Regions from separate parts of the Pseudarthrobacter sp. NPDC058119 genome, predicted to be linked through region 2. Evidence: riboswitches for the same ligand, from Rfam matches in the RefSeq annotation. Region 2 holds a riboswitch; each other region holds the start of a gene.
What was found. A riboswitch is a leader RNA that binds a small molecule or an ion and turns the genes downstream of it on or off. The one in region 2 is predicted to bind cyclic di-AMP.
Positions count from the first base shown of each region.

Region 1 (4,270 bases), on a different contig from region 2:
CCGCCAAGACCCGGGCTGCGGGGGACGGCGGAACAAAGTCCGTCGGACGTCCGCGGGATCCCCTGGCACTCCGCCGGCATCTGGAACTGGCGGCGGTACTGGCAGGAACGGCCGTGTTGTACCTGTGGAACCTCGGCGCCTCCGGCTGGGCCAACGCGTTCTATTCGGCCGCGGCCCAGGCGGGATCGCAGGACTGGACCGCCTGGTTCTTCGGTTCCTCGGACGCCGCCAACTCCATCACGGTGGACAAGCCGCCGGCATCTTTGTGGATCATGGGATTGTCTGTCCGGATCTTCGGACTGAACCCGTGGAGCATCCTGGTTCCGCAGGCGCTGATGGGGGTCGGGGCCGCCTGGCTGCTCCACCTTGCGGTGCGCCGGTCCACGGTGCAGGCCACCGGTGACGCCACGCTCGCCCACCGGGCAGGGTTGCTGGCGGCGGCCGTCCTTGCCCTCACGCCGGTTGCCACGCTGATGTTCCGGTTCAACAACCCTGACGCCCTGCTGGTGCTGCTCATGACTGCGGCCGCGTACGGGGTCCTCCGGGCAATCCAGCAGGACCGGCTGCGCTGGCTCCTGCTGGCCGGCGTGTTCCTGGGCTTCGGCTTCCTGGCCAAGCAGTTGCAGGTCCTGCTGGTGGTTCCCGGGTTTGCCCTGGCCTACCTGGTTGCCGGACCGGGCAGGCTGGGCCGGCGGTTCCTGCGGCTGGCCGCCGCAGGGGCAGCGATGGTGGTGTCCGCCGGCTGGTGGCTCGCGGCGGTGGAACTGACGCCTGCCGGCATGCGGCCGTATATTGGCGGGTCGCAGGACAACTCCATCCTGGAGCTCACCCTTGGCTACAACGGATTGGGCCGACTGACGGGCGACGAAACAGGCAGCGTGGGCGGCGCCAACGGGTGGGGCGTGCCCGGCCTGTTCCGGATGTTCAACAGCGAGTTCGGTGGCCAGATAGCGTGGCTGCTTCCCTCCGCCCTGATCCTTGCGGCAGGCCTGCTGTGGGTGGGCCGGCGGGCGCCGCGGACTGATCAGGTGCGTGCGTCCGTCGTGGCCTGGGGCTCGTGGGTGCTGGTGACGGGCCTGGTATTCAGCTTCATGGCCGGCATCATCCACCCCTATTACGCGGTGGCGCTGGCGCCGGGAATTGCGGCACTTACCGGCCTGGGCGCAGTCCTCCTGTGGCAGCACCGGCAGCAGCCGGCCGCTGCAATCCTGCTCGCGGCGGCCGTCGCAGCGGCAGCCCTGACCGCGTTTTCCCTGCTGGGCACCACATCGGCCTACGGTCCGTGGCTGCGCTGGCTGGTGCTGGCGGCGGGCCTGGCGGCGGCAGCCGGAGTGGGCCTCACCAGGTTCATGGGCCGCCACTCCCTGCAGCGGACGACGGCGGCGCTCGCCATTGCAGCGTCGCTCGCCGGGCCGTTGGCCTATTCCGTCTCCACGGCAGCGACGGCGCACAGCGGGGCAATCGTCAGCGCAGGACCCACGTCAGGGTTCGGTGCGGGGCCCGGCGGCGCGCCCGGCGGCACCGGGGTTAACCGGAACGGATTCGGCCCCAATGGCACGGGCACGGGGAACACAGCCCAAGGCACTCCGGGACAGGCCACTCGGGGACAGGGCACTCCGGGACAAACCTTCCGACAGCCAGGTACCCAAGGCGGCACGGGGTTCGCCGGGAACCGAGGCGGAGTCATGGGTGGGCTCCTGGGTGCCCCCACGCCGTCGGCGGACCTGGTCACCGCGCTCCAGGCCGGGGCATCGGGCTACACCTGGGCCGCCGCCGTGGTTGGTTCCAACAACGCCGCCGGCTACCAACTGGCAACCGAACTTCCGGTCATGGCGGTGGGCGGCTTCAACGGCACCGATCCCTCCCCCACGCTCGCGCAGTTCCAGGAGCTGGTGTCCCAGGGCAAGATCCATTTCTTCATCGCGGGCGGGACCATGCGCTCCACCAGCGGCTCGGATGCAGCAACCCAGATTGCTGAGTGGGTGGCAGCCAATTTCCAGTCGCAGAGCATAGGTGGCACCACGGTGTACGCCCTGGCAGGCCAGTAGCGATGCGGTCCGGCCCGAACCGAAGGGCTTACGGGCCGGACCGCCTCAATCCTCTTTGCCACGGCGGCAAACCGACGCGCTGGATCCGTGACTTCCGTTACCTAAATGTGACTTCCTCTTAATCTTCGTGTACCGTCGATTGGGTGCGGTCCCCGTTCGGGCCGCATATCCCGGGTTGACGCCAAGCTCTGCCGCTTCCCCGGATTCCGATTGAGCAACGGCAGAGGCGGGGGACCCACCGTCCCGGGCAATGACTGCCCTTGGGGTTAAGCCAGCACGTGATTTCTTTCCGTGTGGCCGGATGCCCTCATCCGAACCCGACAGCTAACTCCGCAGGTGTGAGAGGCGATCAATCATGTCCAAAAACACGGCAGAAGCACGCCTGCATGCCAAGGCTAAACACAAAGCCAAGCAGCAGGCCAAGAAGACCACCTGGGGCCAGCGCGCCGCCGTCCTTGCGGCATCGTGCGCGGTGCTGGTGGGGGTAGGCGCGGCCGGACAGGCCACCAGCAACATGACCCCGGCGTCTTCCACCCAGTCAAACACGGCAGCAGCCGACGCCCAAATGAGCATCGAGAAGAGCGAAATCCGCTCCAACCCGGTGGAGAGCCCCGCTCCCGCAGCCATCAGCGTCGCCCCGCAGGCGGCTGAACCGGCTCCGGCAGCAGCTCCTGCGGCTCCCGCACCGGCAGCCCCGGCACCTGCCCCCGCACCCGCACCCGCACCCGCACCCGAGCCTGCACCCGCCGTCGCGGTGAACGATCCCGCCGGCGCCCAGGCCTACGCGGCCGGCCAGTTGGCCACCTTCGGCTGGGGACCGGACCAAATGCAGTGCCTGCAGACCCTGTGGACCAAGGAATCCGACTGGACCACCACGGCTACCAACCCCAGCAGCGGGGCGTACGGAATCGTCCAGTCCCTCCCGGCCGAGAAGATGGCCAGCTCGGGCGCGGACTACCTCACCAACTACCGCACCCAGATCAACTGGGGCCTGGACTACATCAAGAAGAGCTACCAGTCCCCCTGCGGCGCGCTGAACTTCCACCTGGCGCACAACTGGTACTAGGCACCACTCCCCTGCCGCAACGCGGCGAAGCGGCGCTTCCAGCTGAGGCTTTCCGGTATTAACGGACGCCCGACGACGCGTCCCGGCTCCCCGCCGTCGTACGCCTTGGGCGTGGGCCCGGCAGGGAACACCGCAAACCGCTGCGGGCCGCATCCACAGGGATGCGGCCCGCAGCGGTTTAAGGTGCAGGGCTTTGTGCAGAGCTGCCATGCGCAGAGTTGCCCAGTGCAGAGTTCCCTTGTGCCGCGTTGCCTTGGCCGGCGCCGCCTTGTGCAGCAGAGCTTTCGGCAGCGACTGCCCCGGCGTTCCGCCACGGGATGTACTGCACTGACCACTTGTTGCCGTCCGGATCGGCGAAGTACACGAAATGGCCCCAGTCCTGGACGTCCACGTCACTGACATCCACGCCGTTGGTTTTCAGGAAGTCATGCGCCGCGGTGATATCGCTGACCACCAGTTGCAGGTTTGACCCGCTGCCGGGAGGTGCGTCGGTCAGACCCTCGCCGATGCAGATGGAGCAGGCTGAACCGGGCGGCGTCAGCTGCACGAAACGGATGTCGTCCGAAGGCCGCTCGTCGTAGTCGGCGTTGAAGCCCACCTTGTTGACGTAGAAATCCTTGGCGCGGTCAACGTCGGAGACAGGGACAAAGGCAAGTTCGAGTTTCCAGTCCATCCGCACAGGCTAGCGGCGGGAACCGGTGCGGGAAAGGGGAGGCTACCCGGCGATGCCGTAGAGGCGGTCCCCGGCGTCGCCCAGCCCCGGAACGATGTAGGACTTCTCGTTGAGCTTCTCGTCGATGGAGGCCAGGACGATGTGCACGTTTGCATCGCCCAGTTCCTCCTCCAGCTTGGCCAGGCCCTCGGGAGCCGCCAGCAGGCAGATGCAGGTGACGTCGGACGCGCCCCGCTTGAACAGGAACTTGATGGCCTCGCGCAGCGTACCGCCGGTGGCCAGCATCGGGTCCAGGACGAACACCTGCCGGCCGGTCAGGTCCTCGGGGAGGCGCTCGGCGTAGGTGATGATGTCCAGTGTTTCCTCATCCCGGGCCATGCCCAGGAAACCCACCTCGGCGGTGGGGACCAGTTTGGTCATGCCTTCCAGCATGCCCAAGCCTGCCCGCAGGATGGGAACCACCAGCGGGGTGGGCTTGGTAAA
Region 1 is NZ_JBHVTN010000005.1:264,014-268,283, reverse strand. Features, by position in the region: gene ACFVTD_RS13035 (ArnT family glycosyltransferase) at 1-2,048, shown strand, start outside; cyclic di-AMP (ydaO/yuaA leader) riboswitch at 2,236-2,398, shown strand; gene ACFVTD_RS13030 (hypothetical protein) at 2,404-3,114, shown strand; partial or broken gene ACFVTD_RS13025 (glyoxalase superfamily protein) at 3,413-3,787, opposite strand; gene upp (uracil phosphoribosyltransferase) at 3,830-4,270, opposite strand, start outside.
Region 1: another riboswitch for cyclic di-AMP. It lies ahead of ACFVTD_RS13030 (hypothetical protein); the one in region 2 lies ahead of ACFVTD_RS19995 (M23 family metallopeptidase).

Region 2 (4,270 bases):
CGGAGCAGTCCCAGCCGGTGACCGGGCTGGTGCCGCCCCATACGTAGGAGTGGCCGATGCCGGTGTAGGCGATGGCTGCAATGCCAGAGGTTGCGGCGGACACAGTCTCGGCAACCTTGGCGGTGGGAGCGGAGTCCTGGCCGGCGGTGGCGGCGCGGTCGGCCGGTGCCGTGGACTGGGGACGCACGGTTTCCACCTTCGGAGCGGCGGTGGTCTTGACGACCGGGCGCTCAAAGGAAACCGTGGCCGTAGGGGCAGCGGTGACGGCCAGGGCCGTCTGCGCCGAGCCGGACTCAGTGGATGCAGAGACGCCGGCGGTGGTGTCAGCTGCATTGGCGGGCAGGCCCATGCTCAGGATGAGGCCCGAAGCGGCTGCCACTACGGCAGCCTGGCGGCCTACGGTCCCGGCATTTGCACTCACGGCCTTGGACACGGCGTCCAAGGGGCTGGTGCGAACCGTTTGCGCACGGTGGCGCGCAGAATGATGGCGTGAAGACACGAAGGTAGCCTCTCCCAATGCCTGCGAGGTGAGCTGTCGGATTCGGATGGGAGTCACCCGGCCACACTGCTTCCTGGGAAGCTCGTGACTTAACCCCAAGGCCTTCTGGAGAGAAGGCCAAAATTGGTTCCCCCGCCCCTGCCAGACGATGAAATGCGAACGGACCTTGAGCGGTGGCAGAGTTAGGCAATCCACTCAAGAGCGTCAACTTCGGAAAAGTTGACGCGAGTTAGACGGTACAGCAGTTTTGTTTCAATGTCACATTCAGGTCACGGCAGGTCACTGCGATCTGAGAGTGGGCAATCATTCGGTTACAGCCAGCCCATCGGATCGACCACTTCACCGTTGACCTGCACTTCGAAGTGCAGGTGGCAGCCGGTGGAAGCACCCGTAGTGCCGCTGAGGGCCACTACTTCTCCGCGGGAGACTGTCTGGCCCACCTTGACGTTGAAGGACGACAGGTGGTTGTAGGTGGTTTCCAGCCCGTTGCCGTGATCGATGACCACCCGGTTTCCGCCGCCGAACTGGTGCCAGCCTGCGAAAGTAACGGTGCCGGTCGCAGCAGCAAGGACGGACGTCCCGCATTGCGCCACGAAGTCCTGGCCGCGGTGGAAGTCGCCGGAGCCGCCGGTAATCGGGCTCACCCTGTATCCGAACGGCGAGGCAGTGGTGAGGGAGGCAAGTGGCGCTGCCAGGGTGCCGGCCGACGCGGCCCGCGTGACCGAGCCGGCGGACTGGGCGCTCAGCAGCTGCTTGAGCTTCCCGTCCGGATCCGCCTGGGTCACCACAGCCGAGCGGCTGAAGTCGATCTGGGCCCCCACATCGGCGGAAATCTGCGGCTGCGGGCTGACGGAGGAAGCCGCCAGGGGCGCGTTGCCGGAAGCGTCAGTGGCCATGACCGGGCTGGTGGCGGGTACTGTGACCGTCAACACCAGGCCGGTGGCGGCCAGGGCGATTCCGGCCTTCTGGCCAATCCCGCTGGCGGCGGCGAATTCGGTTACCTGCCGCAGGGGCCCCCGGCGGCGGCGCGCGTCGCGATGCAGATCGCGGGGGCGCTCCGCTGCTACATCTTCGACAACCCGGGGCGCCGAAGGGGGGCTGGCTGCGCGGCGGCGCCCCCTGGAGGTCTGCATGGTCAAGAAGGGTTCCTCTCTGGAAAAGCCTGCGGAGTTAGCTGTCGGATTCGGGTCAGAGAGATCAAAGACCCGGCCCGTCATGGCAAGCTTCTGCGCAGGGGTATTCCCGGAAGAATCCTTCACTGGAGAGGCTTGCTGCTGACGGACTTCACCCCAAGGCAGTCCCCCGCTGCCGATTGTGGTTCCCCCGCCTCTGCCAGTAACGACTCGTGCACCCGATCCGCTGGCAGAGCTCGGCTCCGGATCGGGTAACGCTTAAGTATCAACGATTGGTTCCACTATAGGGCCTTAAGACCCTAGGTAACAATTCCGTTATCTTTGCGTGAAAGTGCCCCTTCGGGGTACAACCCCGGGGCTCAGGCCTGGGACACAGAGACGAAAACGTGTGCGGCAACCTCAGGCGGCAACTCCAGTGCGCCCTCAATCCCCGGGACCCGGACCGAGATGTAGTCACCCACGTGTTCCAGCGCCACGGCGGCGCCGGGCCGGATTCCGCCTTCGTCCAGTTGCGCCAGCAACTCCGGCTCCACCTGGATCGGTTCGGCCAGCCGGCTGATGGTGACAACTGAGGCCGGCGCATAGCCCTTCATGGCCTCGACCAGGCTGATGGCCCCGTCGGCGCCAGCGGTGGCGGCCTGTCCACCCAGGGCGGCGAGGCCGGGGATGGGGTTGCCGTAGGGCGATTCGGTGGGGTGGTCCAGCATCTCGTAGATGCGCCGCTCAACCCGCTCGCTCATGACATGCTCCCAGCGGCAGGCTTCGTCGTGCACGTAGGCCCAATCCAGGCCGATCACGTCGGCCAGCAGGCGTTCGGCCAGCCGGTGCTTGCGCATGACCTCGGTGGCCCGCTTGCGGCCGGTGTCCGTGAGTTCCAGGTGCCGGTCGCCGGAGACGACCACGAGCCCGTCGCGCTCCATCCTGCCGATGGTCTGGGACACGGTGGGGCCGGAGTGGCGCAGGCGTTCGGCGATACGGGCCCGGAGGGCAACGATGTTTTCTTCCTCAAGCTCCAGGATGGTCCTGAGGTACATCTCCGTAGTGTCGATCAGATCCGTCATCCAGCTCAGCTCCTCGAGCGCAGTACCTTGCGTTGTCCCACCGTATCGCCTCTTCCCGCGAGGTAGTTCGGGGGAAAGCTTAGCCTATTTTGAGTTTGTCCGAATAGCTGCGCTTCGTGCGGCACCGCCCGGGCAGCCCGTCTCAACGTTTGGACTTTGGGGCTGCCGGCTCCCGCCGCCCCTGCCATTCAGGCAGAATGGTGAAGGCCCGCTGCGCAGCCATCGCCTGCTGCCGGCCGGGCCATGACCCGCCCGTCCGGACCAAAAATTTCGTCCCCGCCGAATTGGAGCACCTGTGAGCGACACCAGCATCACGATCCCCGCCGACCTCCTGCCGAAGGATGGGCGGTTCGGCGCCGGCCCGTCAAAGGTGCGCCAGGAACAGATCGATGCACTGGCAGCAGCGTCCAAGACCATCCTCGGCACCTCGCACCGCCAGGCGCCGGTCAAGAACCTGGTGGGGTCCGTCCGCGAAGGGCTGAGCCAGTTCTTCCGCGCCCCGGAGGGCTATGAAGTGGTTCTCGGTGTGGGCGGCTCCACCGCTTTCTGGGATGTGGCAGCTTTCGGCCTGGTGGAGAAGAAGGCCCAGCACCTTTCCTTCGGCGAGTTCGGGTCCAAGTTTGCCGCGGCCACCAACAAGGCACCGTTCCTGGAGGCTTCCTCGATCATCAAGTCCGAGCCGGGCACCCGGCCGGCTGCCCAGGCCGAGGCCGGCGTTGATGTCTATGCCTGGCCCCAGAATGAGACCTCCACCGGTGTGGCCGCCCCCGTCACGCGCGTTTCCGGAGCCGACGAGGGATCGCTGGTCCTGGTGGACGCCACCTCCGCGGCCGGCGGCCTGGACGTGGACGTTGCCCAGAGCGATGTCTACTACTTCGCGCCCCAGAAGAACTTCGCCTCCGACGGCGGCCTCTGGCTTGCCCTGTTCTCCCCTGCCGCTGTTGAGCGCGCCGCGCGGATCAAGGAAAGCGGCCGCTGGATCCCGGACTTCCTGGACCTTCAGACCGCCATCGACAATTCCCGCCTGAACCAGACGTACAACACGCCGTCGCTGTCCACGCTGGTCACGCTGGACGCCCAGGTCCAGTGGCTGAACTCCAGCGGCGGCCTGGATTTCGCCGCCGCGCGCACCGCCGACTCCGCCGGGCGCATCTACAGCTGGGCAGAGGCCTCTGATTTCGCCACCCCGTTCGTGGCCAAGGCGGAGGAACGCTCCAACGTCATCGCCACCATCGACTTCGACGAATCGGTTGATGCCGCGGCCGTGGCCAAGGTCCTGCGCGCCAACGGCATCGTGGATACTGAGCCCTACCGGAAGCTGGGCCGCAACCAGCTCCGGATCGCCACCTTCGTGGCCATCGAGCCGAGCGATGTCTCGGCCCTGCTGTCCAGCATCGACTACGTGGTGGGCGAGCTGCGGAAGTAGGCACGGAAAACAGCTGGAACATACGACGGCGCCGCCTGGGTTCACCCCGGACGGCGCCGTTTTTCGTTGTCCCCGGCGAGGGGGTGGCCGGTTTCCCGGCGGAGGTGCGGTCAGGCTTCCGCCTGTGTCCCGGCGTCGTCCGTTGATTCCT
Region 2 is NZ_JBHVTN010000012.1:17,557-21,826, reverse strand. Features, by position in the region: gene ACFVTD_RS20000 (C40 family peptidase) at 1-433, opposite strand, end outside; cyclic di-AMP (ydaO/yuaA leader) riboswitch at 504-698, opposite strand; gene ACFVTD_RS19995 (M23 family metallopeptidase) at 811-1,632, opposite strand; cyclic di-AMP (ydaO/yuaA leader) riboswitch at 1,643-1,884, opposite strand; gene ACFVTD_RS19990 (metal-dependent transcriptional regulator) at 1,992-2,693, opposite strand; gene serC (phosphoserine transaminase) at 2,989-4,119, shown strand; gene ACFVTD_RS19980 (DUF3027 domain-containing protein) at 4,230-4,270, opposite strand, start outside.

Region 3 (4,270 bases), on a different contig from region 2:
GCCGGAGCAGCCGCACCCGGGACTGCAGCAACACGACGGCGGCCAGGCGTCGCTCGAACACCGGCCGCGAACCGGGCCGCGGCTGCCCCCACAGGGCCGAGGCCAGCAGCACCGTGCCGTCGTGGTCCAGGTCCTTGAATTTCCGCAGCGCGTCACGGACAGTCCCGCGGACGGCCCCCACCGACGACCCGTAGGAGGCCAGCTGCCCGCCCAGCCGGTTCCCGACGTCGTCGGCGCGATACCAGGAGCCCTCATTCTGCAGCGTCCGGTCGACGAAATCGGCCGCCGCCGACACAACCTCCGCGGCCTCCGTCATCGCCCGCGGCCGGCCGAGGCGTGCAGGATGCAGAACGGAGTCCATGGCCTGGCCTCCAGGCGCCCCTCGGCAATGGGTTCCCCGCACACCGCGCAGGTTCCGTAGGTTCCCGCGGCCAGCCGGGCCAGCGCCGCTTCGATGTGCTCAAGGCCGGCTGAGCTTTGTTTCAGGAGCGCTGAAGCCTGCGAGAGTTCAAAGGCGATGGTGGCACCCTCGGGATCGTGCTCGTCATCCACATTTGAGCCCTGGCGCGCCGAATTTGCGGCCTCGATATCCGCCCGCAGCGCCGGCAACAGGGCCACGCGCCGGGCCCGCTCCTCCTCGAGCAGCGCGCGGAACCGTTCGAAATCAGGCATGGGGACAGCCTAGCGCGTCAATCAGTACCAGTTCAGGGCTACAGAGTGGTTCCACGCCGCGCACGGGGACCCGTAGCGGTCCCTGATGTAGCCGAGGCCCCAGTCGACCTGAGTGCGGTAGCTGGTGAGCCAGTCGCTGCCGGCACTGGCGTATTTGCCCGGCGGCAGCGCCTGGGCTATTCCATAGGCACCGGAGTAGGCGTTGGTGGCTGTGGTCAGCCAGCTGGACTCCTTGGTCCACAGCTGGGCCAGGCACAGGAACTGGTCCTGGCCCCACCCGAAGGCGCCCAAGCGACCGGATGCGTAGCTTTTGGCTCCGCCGGGATCGTTCACCGCACCGCCGGGAACGGAAGGAACGACGACGGCAGGCGGACCCGGCGGGGCCGGCGCCTCCGTGGCGGCCGGCCCGGGATCGGCGACGGGAGGCGGAGCGGGAACGGGTTGGACACCGCCGGGCTGGACACTGCCGGGCTGGACAGGACCTGCCGGGACCGGGTTCGCCGCGGGCGCCGGTGCCTTCGGCTGCTGCGCCACCGCGGCAGCTGCCTGGGCCGCGGCCTCCGCCTGCCGCCGGGCCTGCTCCTCCGCGGCGGCGCGCTTGGCCGCCTGGGCCGCCTCGTAGGCAGCCTGGGCTGCCTGGCCCTGGCGGTACTCATTCTCAAGGGCCGCCGTCGTGCCTTTCAGGGCCGCGAGCTGGGCGGTCAGCTCGCCGCCGTGGCGCTGTTCCTCCGCAACCTGCCGGGCCAGCGCATCCTGGGCCGCGCGGGCCGAGTCCAACGTGGCCTTCGCCTCCTCGGAAAGCCGCTCCCGCTCGCTCCTGGCAACCTTCTCCTGGTCGGCAAGGGCTGCGGCTGCCTTTTCCGCAGCCGATGCCTTGGCAACCAGGGCCGCAGTCTTGTCCCCCACGAGCTTTACCAGGTTCAGTCCCTGGACGCTGTTGGTTCCAAGGGCATCCAGGGCCACGAAGAACCCTGCGTTGGTTCCCCCGGTCTTGTAGGACTCGACCGCCAGGGCGCCAAGGGCTTTCCGGTACTGTGCCAACTCCGCGTTGGCGTGGGCGGTCCGGCCGGAAAGGGTTTCCAGGCGGGCAGCAGCAGCCTGCAGCCCGGCGTCGGCGGCAGCGTACTCCGCGGCCGAGCGGACAGCCGCGTCCCCAGCCGCCTCCGACTCCGCCTGGAGGCCAGACAGCAGCCCGTTGATGGTGGCGATCTCCGCCGCCTTCGACGCTTCCGAGGACTGGGCTGCCTGCACGTCTGCCCAGGAGGGGTACCCGCCGGGCGGAGGCGGGTCGTCGGCGGCGGCCGCCAGGACAGCGGTGGCGGCCAGGGCAACAGCCGCCAGGCCCCCGAGCAAAGGAAACCTGGGGCTGGTTACGAACAGGGGCATAGTCCCGAAGCTTACCGCCGGATTCGAAGGTCATACAGGAACCCGTTTCCAGATTGTTACCGTCAGCAGGGAGCCCGGGCATCAGCCGAGGTCACCCCGGAAGCAAGCTTATTGTCCACACGTTTGCGCAATTCGAGAGGGCAGCCTCGTATGTTACCTAAATGTGACAATTGGCGTGCGCGTGGGTTAGGGTCGTCAGGTGTCCCTCCCAGACGGGACATTCCCGTCAGTATGCCGAGCCCTGCCGCTGACCATGGGATCCAACCGCTCCAGTTGGCAGGGACGGGGGAACCAAGTTTCCACGGCCACATGTGGCCTAGGGGTTAAGTCGCCAGCGCCGCCCTCCATTGCGGGTCCGCTTCCGGCCGGGTATCTCCAGCCCGAACCCGACAGCTCACCCCGCAGGCATGGGAGAGGCGATCAACCGTGTCAAAAAATTCCATTTCAGCCCGTCACCGCGCGACTCCGGCCCGCTCCATTGTGCTCGAGGGCCTCGCTGTAACAGCCAGGTCGCAGGCCCGCTCACTGGGCCGCCCGGCGCTGGCCGTGGCAGCAGCGTCCGGCATTGCGTTCGGCGTCGGCGCCCCGGCCCATGCTGGCGTAACCGCCCCGGACACCACTGAGCAGACCAGCGTGCAGGCCACCGCTTCAGCACCGGCCGCCCCGGCAGCAGCCCCTGCCGCGGCAGCAGGGAACGTCCACACCGTGGTGTCCGGCGATACCCTCGGCGCCATCGCCGCAGCGTACGGCGTCAGCCTCAATGACGTCCTGTCCGCCAACGGTCTGGGCCTGTCCTCGGTCATTTACCCGGGCGACCAGATCCAGATTCCCGGCGCCGGCTACACCGCGGCACCGGCACCGGCCCCGGTTGCAGCACCCGTGCAGGCGGCAGCCGCCACCGCACCGGCCAACACCGGCATGAACATGTCCTACGCCTCCGCCACGCCCGTGGCGTCCACTACCGGCAGCGGCACCGGCGCAGCGATCCTCGCCTCGGCCTACAGCCAGCTGGGCGTCCAGCAGGACTGCACTGCCATGGTTGAAAAGGCACTGCGCTCCGTTGGCAAGTCCGTGGGCGACCTGGCCCCCACCCAGTTCTTCCAGTACGGCACGGTGGTAGGCTCTCCCGCCCCCGGTGACCTGATCATCACCTCCGGCCACGTGGGTGTTTACGCAGGCAACGGCCAGGTGGTCAGCGGCGGCGTCAACGGCTACGACACCCAGGTGCACTCCATCAGCTGGCTCGGCGGTTACTCCGCTGTGCGCGTGGCCTAGTCTTCGCGCAACCGCAGGCGCGCAACCGCGCAGGCTTTAAATCAGGAGGGCGGCAGCCGGTACACCGGCTGCCGCCCTCCTGGCGCATCCGCCCTCCGCATCCGCGGCCGTCAGGTCCCGCAGAAGGTCATGTACGCGCCGAAGTCTTCAGGGGCGCCTTCCGCGTAGCGTTCCAGGCCGGGCCGTTCGGTGAAGGGGTCGCTGACTGCCTCGAGCAGCAGCTGCAAGGGTGCCAGGTTTCCGCCCGTGGCGGCGGCCAACGCCTCCTCCACCAGGTGGTTCCTGGGAATGTAGGCCGGGTTGACGCTGTCCATCAGGCCGGCGTCCGGTTCAAGTTCCTGCCACCGCACCAGCCAGGCATCGAGGGCGGCAAGGTCAAGGACCATGCCGCGCACGGCGCGGTGGTCCCCCCGCGCGGCTTTACCCAGGTTGCGGAAGAACAGGGTGTAGTCCACGGGTCCGTCCTTCAGGATGTCCAGGACATCATCCACCAGCGTCCCGGCGCGGCTTTCATTGGCGCTGTCCAGGCCCAGCTTGGCCGTCATCCCGCGGGTCCACGCAGTGCTGTACCGGCCGCGGAAACCACCCAGGACCTCCACTGCCGGGGCCACGGCTTTTTCCTGGTCCTGGTCAATCAGCGGCAGCATGGCCTCGGCGAGCCGGGCCAGGTTCCATTCGGCCAGGACCGGCTGGTTGGCGTAGGCATAGCGTCCGCCGACGTCGATGGAACTGTAGACGGCGGCCGGGTTGAAGGCGTCCATGAACGCGCAGGGCCCGTAATCGATGGTCTCCCCCGAAATGGTCATGTTGTCCGTGTTCATGACCCCGTGCACGAAGCCGACGAGCATCCACCGGGCGACGAGCTCTGCCTGGGCGGTGACGACCGCAGCGAACAGCGCAAGGTAAGGGTTCGCGGCATCGGCCGCCTGCGGGTAGT
Region 3 is NZ_JBHVTN010000008.1:143,138-147,407, reverse strand. Features, by position in the region: gene ACFVTD_RS17135 (DNA alkylation repair protein) at 1-316, opposite strand, end outside; gene ACFVTD_RS17130 (TraR/DksA family transcriptional regulator) at 313-672, opposite strand; gene ACFVTD_RS17125 (lytic transglycosylase domain-containing protein) at 694-2,058, opposite strand; cyclic di-AMP (ydaO/yuaA leader) riboswitch at 2,281-2,481, shown strand; gene ACFVTD_RS17120 (LysM peptidoglycan-binding domain-containing protein) at 2,485-3,333, shown strand; gene ACFVTD_RS17115 (YdiU family protein) at 3,444-4,270, opposite strand, start outside.
Region 3: another riboswitch for cyclic di-AMP. It lies ahead of ACFVTD_RS17120 (LysM peptidoglycan-binding domain-containing protein); the one in region 2 lies ahead of ACFVTD_RS19995 (M23 family metallopeptidase).